DNA from 3 places in the Cellulomonas sp. ES6 genome. Region 3 is predicted to be linked to each of the others. Evidence: predicted binding sites of a transcription regulator. Region 3 holds the regulator's gene; each other region holds the start of a gene.
The links. The regulator HrcA, encoded in region 3, represses chaperone genes, less so after heat shock. The targets are predictions, from matches to a motif close to TTNGCACTCGNNNNNNNCGAGTGCNAA.
Positions count from the first base shown of each region.

Region 1: the regulator HrcA is predicted to act here: its motif matches at 2,349-2,375, upstream of groES (co-chaperone GroES).
Region 2: the regulator HrcA is predicted to act here: its motif matches at 2,324-2,350, upstream of groL (chaperonin GroEL).

Region 1 covers NZ_CP125655.1:3,363,208-3,367,189, reverse strand. Annotated here, with positions in the region: gene P9841_RS15735 (MerR family transcriptional regulator) at 1-1,042, opposite strand, end outside; gene P9841_RS15730 (WhiB family transcriptional regulator) at 1,369-1,665, shown strand; gene groES (co-chaperone GroES) at 1,906-2,202, opposite strand; gene P9841_RS15720 (class I SAM-dependent methyltransferase) at 2,428-3,627, shown strand; gene P9841_RS15715 (glutamate--cysteine ligase) at 3,624-3,982, shown strand, end outside.
Region 2 covers NZ_CP125655.1:1,734,007-1,737,988, forward strand. Annotated here, with positions in the region: gene P9841_RS08130 (HD domain-containing protein) at 1-5, shown strand, start outside; gene P9841_RS08135 (DUF4031 domain-containing protein) at 2-277, shown strand; gene groL (chaperonin GroEL) at 534-2,159, opposite strand; gene P9841_RS08145 (glycoside hydrolase family 15 protein) at 2,397-3,689, shown strand; gene P9841_RS08150 (cold-shock protein) at 3,715-3,918, opposite strand.
Region 3 covers NZ_CP125655.1:904,296-908,277, forward strand. Annotated here, with positions in the region: gene dnaJ (molecular chaperone DnaJ) at 1-1,083, opposite strand, end outside; gene hrcA (heat-inducible transcriptional repressor HrcA) at 1,166-2,200, opposite strand; gene P9841_RS04320 (MFS transporter) at 2,333-3,940, opposite strand.

The DNA.
Region 1 (3,982 bases), 1.7 Mb from region 3:
GCGCCGCCAGCGTGGCGAGGTCCGGCGCGGGCTGCTCGCTCGTGAGCACGACCGCCGACGGCGACGTCATCGCGGTGATCTCCAGCAACCGGTGCCGACCGGTGGGGCCCGCGACGACGCGCGCGTCCACGCCCGCGTCCGCCAGCGCGCCGGCCAGCACGTGCAGCGACAGCGGCCGCGGCTCCCCGGGCGCGGCCATCAGCAGCGCGATGCGCCGGCGCGACGGGTGCGCCGGCACCCGGCCCGAGCGGTCCCGCAGCACCGTGAGGGCCGCGGCCACCACGAGCGCGTCGGGCTCGTCGCCGGGGCGCGCCAGCACCGTGCGGGAGGCGATCCCAGCCCGGGCGGGTGCGACCAGGTCCGACCACCACCGCGTCAGGTCGGCGCCGGCGGGCAGGGCGAGCAGGCGGGCGACCTCGCCGGCGTCCGCGCGCAGCGCCGCGTCGATCACGGCGGTGGGGGTGGCGGGCCGGTCGGCGCGGGGCGGCGGCCGCAGGGCACCGAGCGACGTCACGCCGGCACCTCGGGCGGCGCCCGGACCCTCCGCACCGCCGACGAGGTCGGGCACGGCGGACAGGTGCCGCACCACCGGCTCCTGCGGGGCGCCCTCCCGGGCGAGGCGCGCGGCGTCCGACGGCGGCACCCCGTCCAGCGTCAGGGCCCGCATCCTCATCAGCCGTGCCAGGTCGGCCGCGCTGTAGCGGCGGTGCGCGCCGGCGGTGTGCTCGGACGGGCCCAGGCCGTAGCGGCGGTCCCACGTGCGCAGCGTCGCGGGCGCCACCCCGAGCCGCCCCGCGACGGCGGCCACGGTCAGCGTCGGCGCGGCGTCGCCGGCGTCCGGGGCCGGCGACCCGTCCGAGCCGGTGGTCTCGTCCGGGCCGGTGGTCTCGTCCGGGTCGGCGGTCTCACCCGGGTCGGCGGTCTCACCCGGGTCGGCGGGGTCGACGGGTCCGGCGGGGTCGGCCCGCTCGGTCGCGTCGGTGGCGTGCGGGTCCACCGAAGGTGCCCGCCCCGCCGTGCCGCCGTCGTCGTCGATCTGCATCTCGCCCGTCTCGTCCGCGCCCGTCGTCCTCGCGCCCCGCCGATTCTGCCGGGGATGTGGCGCGGTTTCCACCGGCGACGGCGCGATCGGCGACCGACCCGGCGCCGGACGGTTCGCGTCGAGAACGCGTCAACGCAGGTGAGGCCCGTCACGAATCGCTTCACGCCAGATCGCGACACGGTCTTGAACAACTCCTGGCGCGGTTGTACTGTCTCCAGCAGTGCAGTTCGACGCCGCACCAGGGACGGAGGTCCCAGAGGCGGACGGACCGCCTCACTCGCACGATCAGCCCGGTGGCTCGCGCCGCCGGAGGTATGGAGGAGCACATGGCCGAGATCTCTCGCCTCCCGGGCCCCGTGATGGAGCTCTGGGAGTGGCAGTACGAGGGCGCCTGCCGGGACGCCGACCAGGACCTGTTCTTCCACCCCGAGGGCGAGCGCGGGGCCGCGCGCCGCCGCCGCGCCGAGGCGGCCAAGGCCATCTGCGCGACCTGCCCGGTCATCAACGAGTGCCGCGAGCAGTCGCTCGCGGTCCGCGAGCCGTACGGCGTGTGGGGCGGGCTGTCCGAGGACGAGCGCGCCGCCGTCCTCGCCGCCGGCCGCACCCAGAGCCAGGTGGTCTGACCCCGGCTCCCCCTGACGTGGCGACCGCCGCGGTGCGATACCGCCCGGTCGCCGATCACGACGACGAGGCCCCCATCCGCGTGCGGAGGGGGCCTCGTCGTGCGTGCGGCGCGGTCCGGGCACGACGGGGCCCCGGACGCGGGGCCTACCCGGCGACGACCCCCGGACGCGCCGAGGCCCCCCTCCGCAGCGCGGAGAGGGGCCCCGGACGCCGGCCGGCCGCTCAGGGCCGGCGCGGTGTCACTTCGTGACGATCGCGAGGATGTCGCGGGCGGAGAGGATCAGGTACTCCTCGCCGTCGTACTTCACCTCGGTGCCGCCGTACTTGCTGTAGATGACCTTGTCGCCGACGGCCACGTCGAGCGGGACGCGGTTGCCGTTGTCGTCGACACGGCCCGGGCCGACCGCCAGGACCTCGCCCTCCTGGGGCTTCTCCTTGGCGCTGTCCGGGATGACCAGACCGGAGGCGGTCGTCTGCTCCGCCTCGAGCGTCTTGACGACGATGCGGTCCTCGAGCGGCTTGATGGAGACCGACACAGCGGACCTCCCCTTCGCGTGTGAGTGCTGCCTGATGTCCGTTGCCGCACCGTGCTCACGGCCGGCCGTCGTCGCGGGTGCCGGCGGCCGTGCGGGGCGGTTGGCACTCCCGGTACGAGAGTGCCGATCAGCACTCTAGGAACCCGTTAGCACTCGGTCAAGGCGAGTGCCAACGACGACCCCGGGCGCCGCGTCCGCGTGGGCGCGTCGTGCGAGGATCGCGGCATGGACGCGTCCGGCCTCGCCAAGCTGCTCAGCCCCGAGGGCTGGGCCCTGCTGTCGGCGCTGCCCCCCTACGACGAGCAGCACGCGATGGCGCTGTCGGAGCGGCTGCGGCGCGACGGGTTCCCCGCGGACCTCGTCGCGGCCGCGCTCACGCAGTCCCGGCTGCGCGCGCGGGCGCACGCGAAGCTCGGCGAGTTCGCCGACGGCATGCTGTTCACGCCCGCCGGGCTGGAGCAGGCCACCCGCCTGGTCGTCGCGGCGCAGCACGCCCGCCGGTACCAGGCCGCGGGCGTGCAGCGCGTGGCGGACCTCACGTCCGGGATCGGTGCGGACGCGATGGCGTTCGCCGGCGTCGGCCTGCGGGTGCTGGCCGTGGACGCGGACGAGACGACCGCCGCGCTCGCGACGGTCAACCTGCGCCACTTCCCGGAGGCCGAGGTGCGCCACGGCGACGGGCTGGGCGTCGACCTGGAGGCCGAGGGCGTCGACGGTGTGTACGCCGACCCCGCGCGGCGCACGGCGGGCGGCAGCCGGGTGTTCGACCCCGCGGCGTACGCCCCGCCGCTGGACGCCGTGCTGGCCCTGCGGGCGCGCGTGCCCGCGCTCGGCCTCAAGCTCGGGCCCGGCGTCCCGCACAGCGCGCTGCCGGACGACGCCGAGGCGCAGTGGGTGTCCGTGGACGGCGACGTCGTCGAGCTCGGGCTGTGGTTCGGCCCGCTCGCCCCGGAGGGACCGGGACGGTCCGCGCTCCTGCTCGGGGGCTCCGGCGGGTCCGTGCTGCTGCGCGGCGGCGACGCGACCGCCGACCCGCACCCTCCCGTCGGCCCGGTCGGCGCGTACCTGTACGAGCCCGACGGCGCGGTGATCCGCGCCGGGCTGGTGGCGGAGGTCGTCGCCGGCGTGCAGGGCCGGCTGCTGGACCGCACCATCGCCTACGTGACCTCGGACGCGCTGCACGCCACGCCGTTCGCGACGGCCTACCGCGTGCTGGACGACCTGCCGTTCGGCCTCAAGCGGCTGCGGGCGTACCTGCGCGAGCGGGACGTCGGCGCGCTGACGATCAAGAAGCGCGGCACCGCGGTCGTGCCCGAGCAGCTCCGGCGCCAGCTCGACCTGCGGGGCTCCGTCCCCGCGACGATCGTGCTGACCCGGGTCGCCGGGCAGCAGCAGGTGCTGCTCGTCGAGCCGGTCGGCGCATGACGGCGCCGGCGCGGCTGCCGTTCGCGCGGTCGGAGCGGTCCACCGTCGGCATCGAGTGGGAGCTCGCGCTCGTCGACGCCGACTCCGGCGACCTCCGGCAGGTCGCCAGCACGGTGCTCGACGCGGTGCGGCCCGCGGACGGCGCCGAGCACCCGGCCATCAAGCAGGAGCTGCTGCTCAACACCGTCGAGGTGGTCTCCGGCGTCTGCCGGACGGTCGGCGAGGCGGGCGCCGACCTGCAGCGCGCGATCGACGAGGTCCGCACCGTCACGGACCCGCTGCGCGTCGAGCTCATGAGCGCGGGCACGCACCCGTTCGCCCGCTGGGCGCAGCAGAAGGTCACCGACAAGGAGCG
Region 2 (3,982 bases), 830 kb from region 3:
CGTGACGGTCCTCGTCGACCCGCCGCTCTGGCCGCGGCACGGCCGCACCTGGTCGCACCTCGTGAGCGACACGTCGCTGGACGAGCTGCACGCGTTCGCCGCGCGCGCCGGGCTGCCCCGGCGCGCGTTCGACCTCGACCACTACGACGTGCCCGACGACCGGCACGCCGCCCTCGTGGCGCTCGGCGCCGAGCCGGTCTCCGCGGGCGAGCTCATCCGCCGCCTGCGCGCCTCGGGCCTGCGCGTCCCGGCCCGCGACCGCCCCCGCCCGACCTGACCCACCCCCCACGCCGCCCGCCCCGTCCGGCCCGGCGAGTTCGGCAGTATGCGTGCGAGTTCGGCAGCTGCAGCTGCCGAACTCGACTCGGAGTGCCGAACTCGCGCCAGAGGGCGGGCACGCGCCCGGGGGTGGGCACGCGCCCGGGGGCGGGCACACGCCCGGGGCGGGTACGCGGCGGGCCGGCCACCCCCGGAGGGGTGACCGGCCCGTCGTGCGTGCGGTGCGGACGCTCAGCGCCCGCGTGCGGCGTGGCTCAGAAGTCCATGCCGCCCATGCCACCGGCGTCCGGAGCGGCCGGCGCGGCCTTCTCCGGCTTGTCGGCGACGACCGCCTCCGTGGTGAGGAACAGCGCCGCGATGGACGCCGCGTTCTGCAGCGCGGAGCGGGTGACCTTGACCGGGTCGTTGACGCCCGCGGCCAGCAGGTCCTCGTACACGCCGGTCGCGGCGTTCAGGCCCTGGCCGGACGGGAGGTTGCGCACCTTCTCCGCCACGACGCCGCCCTCGAGGCCCGCGTTGACCGCGATCTGCTTGAGCGGGGCGTCGATCGCGACCTTCACGATGTTCGCGCCGGTCGCCTCGTCACCGGTGAGCTCGAGCTTCTCGAACGCGACGGCACCGGCCTGGATGAGCGCCACGCCACCACCGGCGACGATGCCCTCCTCGACGGCCGCCTTGGCGTTGCGCACGGCGTCCTCGATGCGGTGCTTGCGCTCCTTGAGCTCGACCTCGGTCGCCGCACCGGCCTTGATGACGGCCACACCGCCGGCCAGCTTGGCGAGGCGCTCCTGGAGCTTCTCGCGGTCGTAGTCCGAGTCGGAGTTGTCGATCTCCGCGCGGATCTGGTTCACGCGACCGGCGATCTGCGCGGCGTCGCCGGCACCCTCGACGATCGTGGTCTCGTCCTTGGTCACGACGATCTTGCGCGCGGTGCCGAGGACCTCGAGGCCGACGGTGTCGAGCTTGAGGCCGACGGTCTCGGACACGACCTGGCCGCCCGTGAGGATGGCCATGTCCTGCAGCATCGCCTTGCGGCGGTCGCCGAAGCCCGGGGCCTTGACGGCGACGGACTTGAAGGTGCCGCGGATCTTGTTGACGACGAGCGTGGCCAGGGCCTCGCCCTCGACGTCCTCGGCGACGATGAACAGCGGCTTGCCGGACTGGATGACCTTCTCCAGCAGCGGCAGCAGGTCCTTGACGTTCGAGATCTTCGACTCGACGAGCAGCACGTAGGCGTCCTCGAGGACGGCCTCCTGGCGCTCCGGGTCGGTCACGAAGTACGCCGACAGGAAGCCCTTGTCGAAGCGCATGCCCTCCGTGAGCTCGAGCTCCAGGCCGAGGGCGTTGGACTCCTCGACCGTGATGACGCCCTCCTTGCCGACCTTGTCGAGCGCCTCGGCGATGAGCTCGCCGATCGCGCTGTCGCCGGCCGAGATGGACGCCGTGGCGGCGATCTCGTCCTTGGTCTCGATCTCCTTCGCCTGCTCCAGCAGGGCGGCGGTGACGGCCTCGACGGCCTGCTCGATGCCGCGCTTGAGGGCGATGGGGTTCGCGCCGGCCGCGACGTTGCGCAGGCCCTCGCGCACCAGCGCCTGGGCGAGCACGGTGGCGGTGGTGGTGCCGTCACCCGCGACGTCGTCGGTCTTCTTGGCGACCTCCTTGACGAGCTCCGCGCCGATCTTCTCGAACGGGTCCTCGAGCTCGATCTCCTTGGCGATGGAGACACCGTCGTTGGTGATCGTGGGGGCGCCCCACTTCTTGTCCAGGACGACGTTGCGGCCCTTGGGGCCGAGGGTGACCTTGACGGTGTCGGCGAGGGTGTTCAGACCCCGCTCGATGCCGCGACGGGCCTCCTCGTTGAAGGCAATGATCTTGGCCATGGGGCTATCGATCCTTCACTCTGGCTCGTGGTTCGGCCGGTCGGTGCCCGCGACGGACGGTCGCTCCGGCCCGTCGGTCATGTCCCGTCGGGCGGTGCGACCTCACCGGGTCGGCCTGGGTTGTCATTCTGTCACTCTCGACCCGAGAGTGCTAACACCAATGGTTAGCACTCGACCCTGGTGAGTGCAAGGCGCTCCGCCCTCGGCGGACGCGTCCGGGCCGGTAGCCTGCCGCGCATGCCCGCTCGCCGCACCACCGCCGTCGTGCTGCTGGCCGCGCTGGGCACGGGACTCGTGGCGTGGGGCGCGTCGGGGCCGCGGGACGCGTCGCTGCCGCTCTACGCCCAGGGCGTGGCCCTCGACGCCACCGGCGCCGTGGTGGACGTCCCGGTCGGGTCACCGGCGGCGCTGCACGACGGCACCCGCGTGCTGGACGTCCCGGGCACGCGCGCGGACGACGCGCTCGCGGAGGAGCAGCGGGCGTGGCTCGCCTCCGGCTCCCTGCCCGGCGGGGCCGACGGGCCGTACGCGGACATGGTCGCCGACGCGCTGCTCGACCTGCACACCCTGCTGCTGCCGGACGGGGCGGCGGTGGCAGCATGGACCGACCGGTGGCGCTACGTGTGGCCCCGCGACGCCGCGTTCGTCGCGGTCGCGCTGGCCCGGACGGGGCACGGCAACGACGCCCTGGACGTGCTCGGCTTCCTCGACCGGGTGCAGGCGCCCGACGGCTCGTTCGAGGCGCGGTACCTGCCCGACGGGTCCGGGCCGCCGGACGGCCGCGCGCCGCAGACCGACGGCACGGGCTGGGCGCTGTGGGCGGCCGGCGAGGTGGTCGACGCCCAGCCCGCGGACCGGCGCCGGGCGGTGGCCGAGCGGCTCCGCGGGCTCGTGACGCGGTCCGCCGCCGGCGCGGTCGCGCTCACCGCCGACGACGGCCTGCCGCCCGCCTCCCCGGACTACTGGGAGGTCGCGGAGGACGAGCTGACCCTCGGGACGGTCGCGCCGCTGCTCGCGGGCCTCGAGTCGGCGCCGGCGCTCCTGGAGCTGCTCGGCGAGGACGGGGCTGCGGCCGCCGCCCGGGAGGCCGCCGGGCGCACCCGGGGCGCCGTCGAGCGGGAGTTCGGCGACGACACCGCGTACGGCCGGTACGCCGGCGGAAGCGTCCCGGACGCCGCGAGCGCGTTCGTCCTGCCCCCGTTCCAGCCGGAGCCGCTGACCGGGGCGCTCGACGCGTGGCAGGCCTCGGCGGAGGCGATGGCACGTCCCGCGGGCGGCCTCGCGCCCGGGGCGGCGTGGAAGCGCGACGGCATCTCCTGGACGCCGCAGACCTCGCTCTACGCCCTGGTGGCCGCGGAGAACGGCCGGCCGGACGAGGCGCGGGCCCGGCTGGACTGGCTCGACGCCCACCGGACGACGCTCGGCGCGCTGCCGGAGAAGGTGCTCGCGGACGGCTCACCCGCGGCGGTCGCCCCGCTGGCGTGGACCGCGGCGTGCGTGGTGCTGGCCGTCGGCGCGCTGGACGGCTGACCCGGCGCGCCGACGGCCGGGGCTCTCAGAGCGGGCGCACCTGCTCGGCCTGGGGGCCCTTGGTGCCCTGGCCGACCTCGAAGTCCACCGACTGACCCTCCTCGAGGGTCCGGTAGCCGTTCGTCTGGATGGCGCTGAAGTGGACGAACAGGTCCTGGCCGCCGTCGGCCGGGGTGATGAACCCGTAGCCCTTCTCGGCGTTGAACCACTTGACGGTTCCCTGCGGCATGCGGTGCTCCTGATGACGACGTGACCGGTCGCCGACGGCCCCCGTCCCCCGGCGGGCCGGCGGG
Region 3 (3,982 bases):
CGCCGACGCGCTCAGCCGCGCCTCCGGGCGCTCCTCGCCGCGCAGCGCCGCGAGCCGGCGCAGCAGCTCCGCCTGCTCGTCGTCCATCGCGGTCGGCACCTGGACGTCCACGTGCACGTGCAGGTCGCCGCGGCCGCCGGCGTGCAGGTGGCCGACCCCGAGCCCGCGCAGCGTGACCACCTGGGCGGGCTGCGTACCGGGACGCAGGTCCACCTCCTGGGGGCCGTCCAGCGTCTCCAGCGTGAGCACCGTGCCGAGCGCCGCCGCCGTCATCGGGACCTGCAGCGTGCAGTGCAGGTCGTCGCCCTCCCGGACGAACGTCTCGTGGCGGCGCTCCCGGATCTCCAGGTACACGTCGCCGGCCGGGCCGCCCGCCGGGCCGACCTCGCCCTGCGCCGTGAGCTTGATGCGCGTGCCGGTGTCGACACCCGCGGGGACGTCGACCTCCAGGACCCGGCGCGACCGGACGCGCCCCTCGCCGGCGCACTCGGTGCAGGGCTCGGGGATGACGGTGCCGAACCCGTGGCAGGCCGCGCACGGCTGCGACGTCATGACCTGGCCGAGGAACGAGCGCGCGACGCGCTGGACGCTGCCGCGCCCGCCGCACACGTCGCAGGTGCGCGGGGACGTGCCGGGACGGCAGCAGGTGCCGCCGCAGGTGGGGCAGACCACCGCCGTGTCGACCGGCACCTCGCGGTGCGTGCCGAACGTGGCCTCCGCGAGGTCGATGTCGAGCCGCACGAGCGCGTCCTGCCCGCGGCGCGCCCGCGGGATCGGGCCGCGCTGCGCACCGCCCCCCGCCGCGGCACCGAAGAACGTCTCGAAGATGTCCTGGAAGCCGAAGCCCCCGCCCATGCCGCCGCCCGGGGACGACGGGTCGGCGCCCATGTCGTACATGCGGCGCTTCTCCGGGTTGGAGAGCACGTCGTACGCCCGGGAGACGTCCTTGAACCGCTCCTCCGACGCGGCGTCGGCGCCGGCCACGTCCGGGTGCAGCTCGCGCGCCAGCCGGCGGTAGGCCTTCTTGATCTGCTCGGGCGTGGCGTCGCGGTCCACGCCGAGCACCTCGTAGTAGTCGCTCACTCGTCACTTCCTGTCGGTCGCGCGCGTCGACGCGGGTCGGGGGCGCCGCGGGGGCGGGCGCGGGGCGTGCGGTCGGGGCCGGTCACCCGGCGAGGATCCGGGACAGGTAGCGGGCGACGGCACGCACCGTCGCGATGGTCCCGGGGTAGTCCATGCGGAGCGGGCCGACCGATCCGATGCGGGCGACAGCGGCACCGCCGCCGTCACCGGGCCCGCCGTAGCCGGTGGTGACGAACGAGGTCTCCACCAGGCCCTCGTGCTGCGTCTCCCGGCCGATGCGGACGGCCACGGCGGCCTCGTCCTCGGCCATCTCGGTCAGCAGCCGCAGCAGCACGACCTGCTCCTCCAGCGCCTCCAGCACGGGGCTGATGGTGCGGGCGAAGTCCTGGCCGCCGCCCCGCACGAGGTTCGCGGTGCCGGCCAGCACCACGCGCTCCTCGCTCTCGCGGGCCAGCGTGTCCTCCACGACGGCGACGACGGCGCGCACCAGCGGGGCCGCGACGGGCTCGAACTCGTCGGACAGCCCGGACAGCACGGCGTCCAGCTCGGCGAGGCGCCGGCCGGCTGCCGCCACGTTGAGCCGGACCCGCAGCCGGGCCACGACGGCCTCGTCCAGCGGGTCCGCCAGCTCCAGCGTGCGCTGCTCCACGCGGCCGTGGTCGGTGATGATGACGACGAGCAGGTGCCGGTCGCCGACCGGGACGAGCTCGACGTGCCGCAGGGCAGTGCGCCGCAGCGACGGGTACTGCACGACGGCCACCTGGTGGGTGAGCTGGGCGAGCAGCCGGACGGCGCGGTCGACCACGTCGTCCAGGTCGGCCGCGTCCTCCATGAAGGTCTCGATGGCCCGCCGCTCCGGGGCGGACAGCGGCTTGACGGTCGCGAGCCGGTCGACGAACAGCCGGTAGCCCTTGTCGGTCGGCACCCGGCCGGCGGAGGTGTGCGGCTGCACGATGTAGCCGGACTCCTCGAGCGCGGCCATGTCGTTGCGGATGGTGGCCGGCGAGACGCCGAGCGCATGCCGCTCGACGAGCGCGCGCGAGCCGACGGGCTCGCGGGTGGCGACGTAGTCCTCCACGATCGCGCGCAGCACGTCCAGCCTGCGGTCCTCGCTCATCGCCACCTCCCGATGCCTGTCCGGCCGCCCGTCACGCCGGGTCCGCCTCGCCCCACGTCCGGCCACCGCGCCGTCCGGCGGCCGCCGGCGACGCGCGGCCGGGATGGCACTCACCCGACGCGAGTGCCAATTCTACTCGGCCGCACGGGCAGGTGCCCTGCCGCCCGCGACCACGGCCCCGGGCCCCGACGTCCCGCCGGTCGCGGCCGGGTCGCGGCGCCGCGCGACCAGGTCCACCACGCCGACCACGAGGGCCACCGCGACGAGCGCCACCGTGACGAGCAGCGCCCGGCCGGCGGCCACGCCGCCCTCGACGCCCGCGGCCAGCGCCGTGTAGTAGGTCGACAGCGCGACGGCCACGCCGAGCGCGGAGCCCACCCGCTGCCCGACCTGCAGCATGCTGCCCGCGACGCCCGCCCGGTCCAGCGGGACGCGCGCGAGCGTGAGCGTCTGGTTCGGGGAGATGACCAGGCCGCTGCCGGCGCCCGCGACCATCTGCGTCCCGGCGACCACGAGCCCGACCGCCGGCGGGTCCACCAGGCGGATCGCCAGGTCGGTGCCGACGAGGCCCGTGAGCACGAGCACCAGCCCCACGACCACCAGCGCCCGCCCCCGCGTCGCGACCAGGCGGCCCGACTGCTGCGCCGCGACGGCCGACGCGATCGCGAACGGCATGCCCACCAGCCCGGCCTGCAGCGGCGTGAACCCCGCGATCTGCTGGAGGTACAGCGTGGTGACGAGGAACACGGCCGTGAACCCGGCGAAGTACGCCATGCCGAGCAGCGCGCCGTTGCGGAACGACGGCTCCCCCAGCACCCGCGGGTCGAGGACGGCCGCGCCGGTCCGCCGCTGGTACCCGCGCTCCCACGCGACCGTGGCCACGGCCAGCACCGCCGCCACCGCGAGCCACCACCAGCGCGCCGGGTCGTCGCCGCCCTCGCCCGTGGTGATGACGAACGGCACCATCACGGCCGTCGTGGTCACCGCGACCAGCGCCAGGCCCGGCACGTCCAGGCGCGGGCGGCCCGAGCGCGCGGACGCGGCCGACGGCCCGGGGCGGCCGCGCGGCAGGAACCGCACGGCCAGCGGCAGCACCACCGCGATCACGGGGACGTTCACGAAGAACACCCACCGCCAGCCGTGCTCGGCCCCGAACGCCTGGATGATCAGCCCGCCCAGCAGCGGGCCGAGGGCCGTCGACACCCCGATCGTCGCGCCGAAGTACCCGAACGCCCGGCCGCGCTCGTACCCCGAGAACAGCTGCTGGATCGTGCCGACCACCTGCGGGTTCAGCAGGCCCGCGCTCGCGCCCTGCAGCAGGCGCATCGCCGCGAGCACCTCGTCCGACGGCGCCAGACCCGCCCCGAGGCTGGTCAGCGCGAAGCCGGTGAGCCCCACGAGGAACAGCGTGCGCCGGCCCCGGGCGTCCCCGAGCCGGCCCGCCGGCACCAGCACCAGCCCGAACGCCAGGGTGTACCCGGCGACGATGAGCTGGAGCTGGCTCGCGCCCGCGTCGAGGCTGCGCTCGATGGACGGCAGCGCGACGTTGACGATCGAGACGTCGAGCATCGTGATGAAGCCGATCGCCAGGCAGACGCCGAGCGCCCGCCAGCGGTGCGGGTCGGGCTCCTGCCGTGCCGGCGCGCGCGGGCCGGGCTCCGGGGCCTCCGGCGACCGGGCGGTGGGCGGCTGCGGGGCCGGGCGCTGCGGGTCCGGAGGCGGGTGCGGGGTGGACGTCACCGTCGTGTCGTACCACGGGCCCGCGCGGTCGGCACCTAGGCT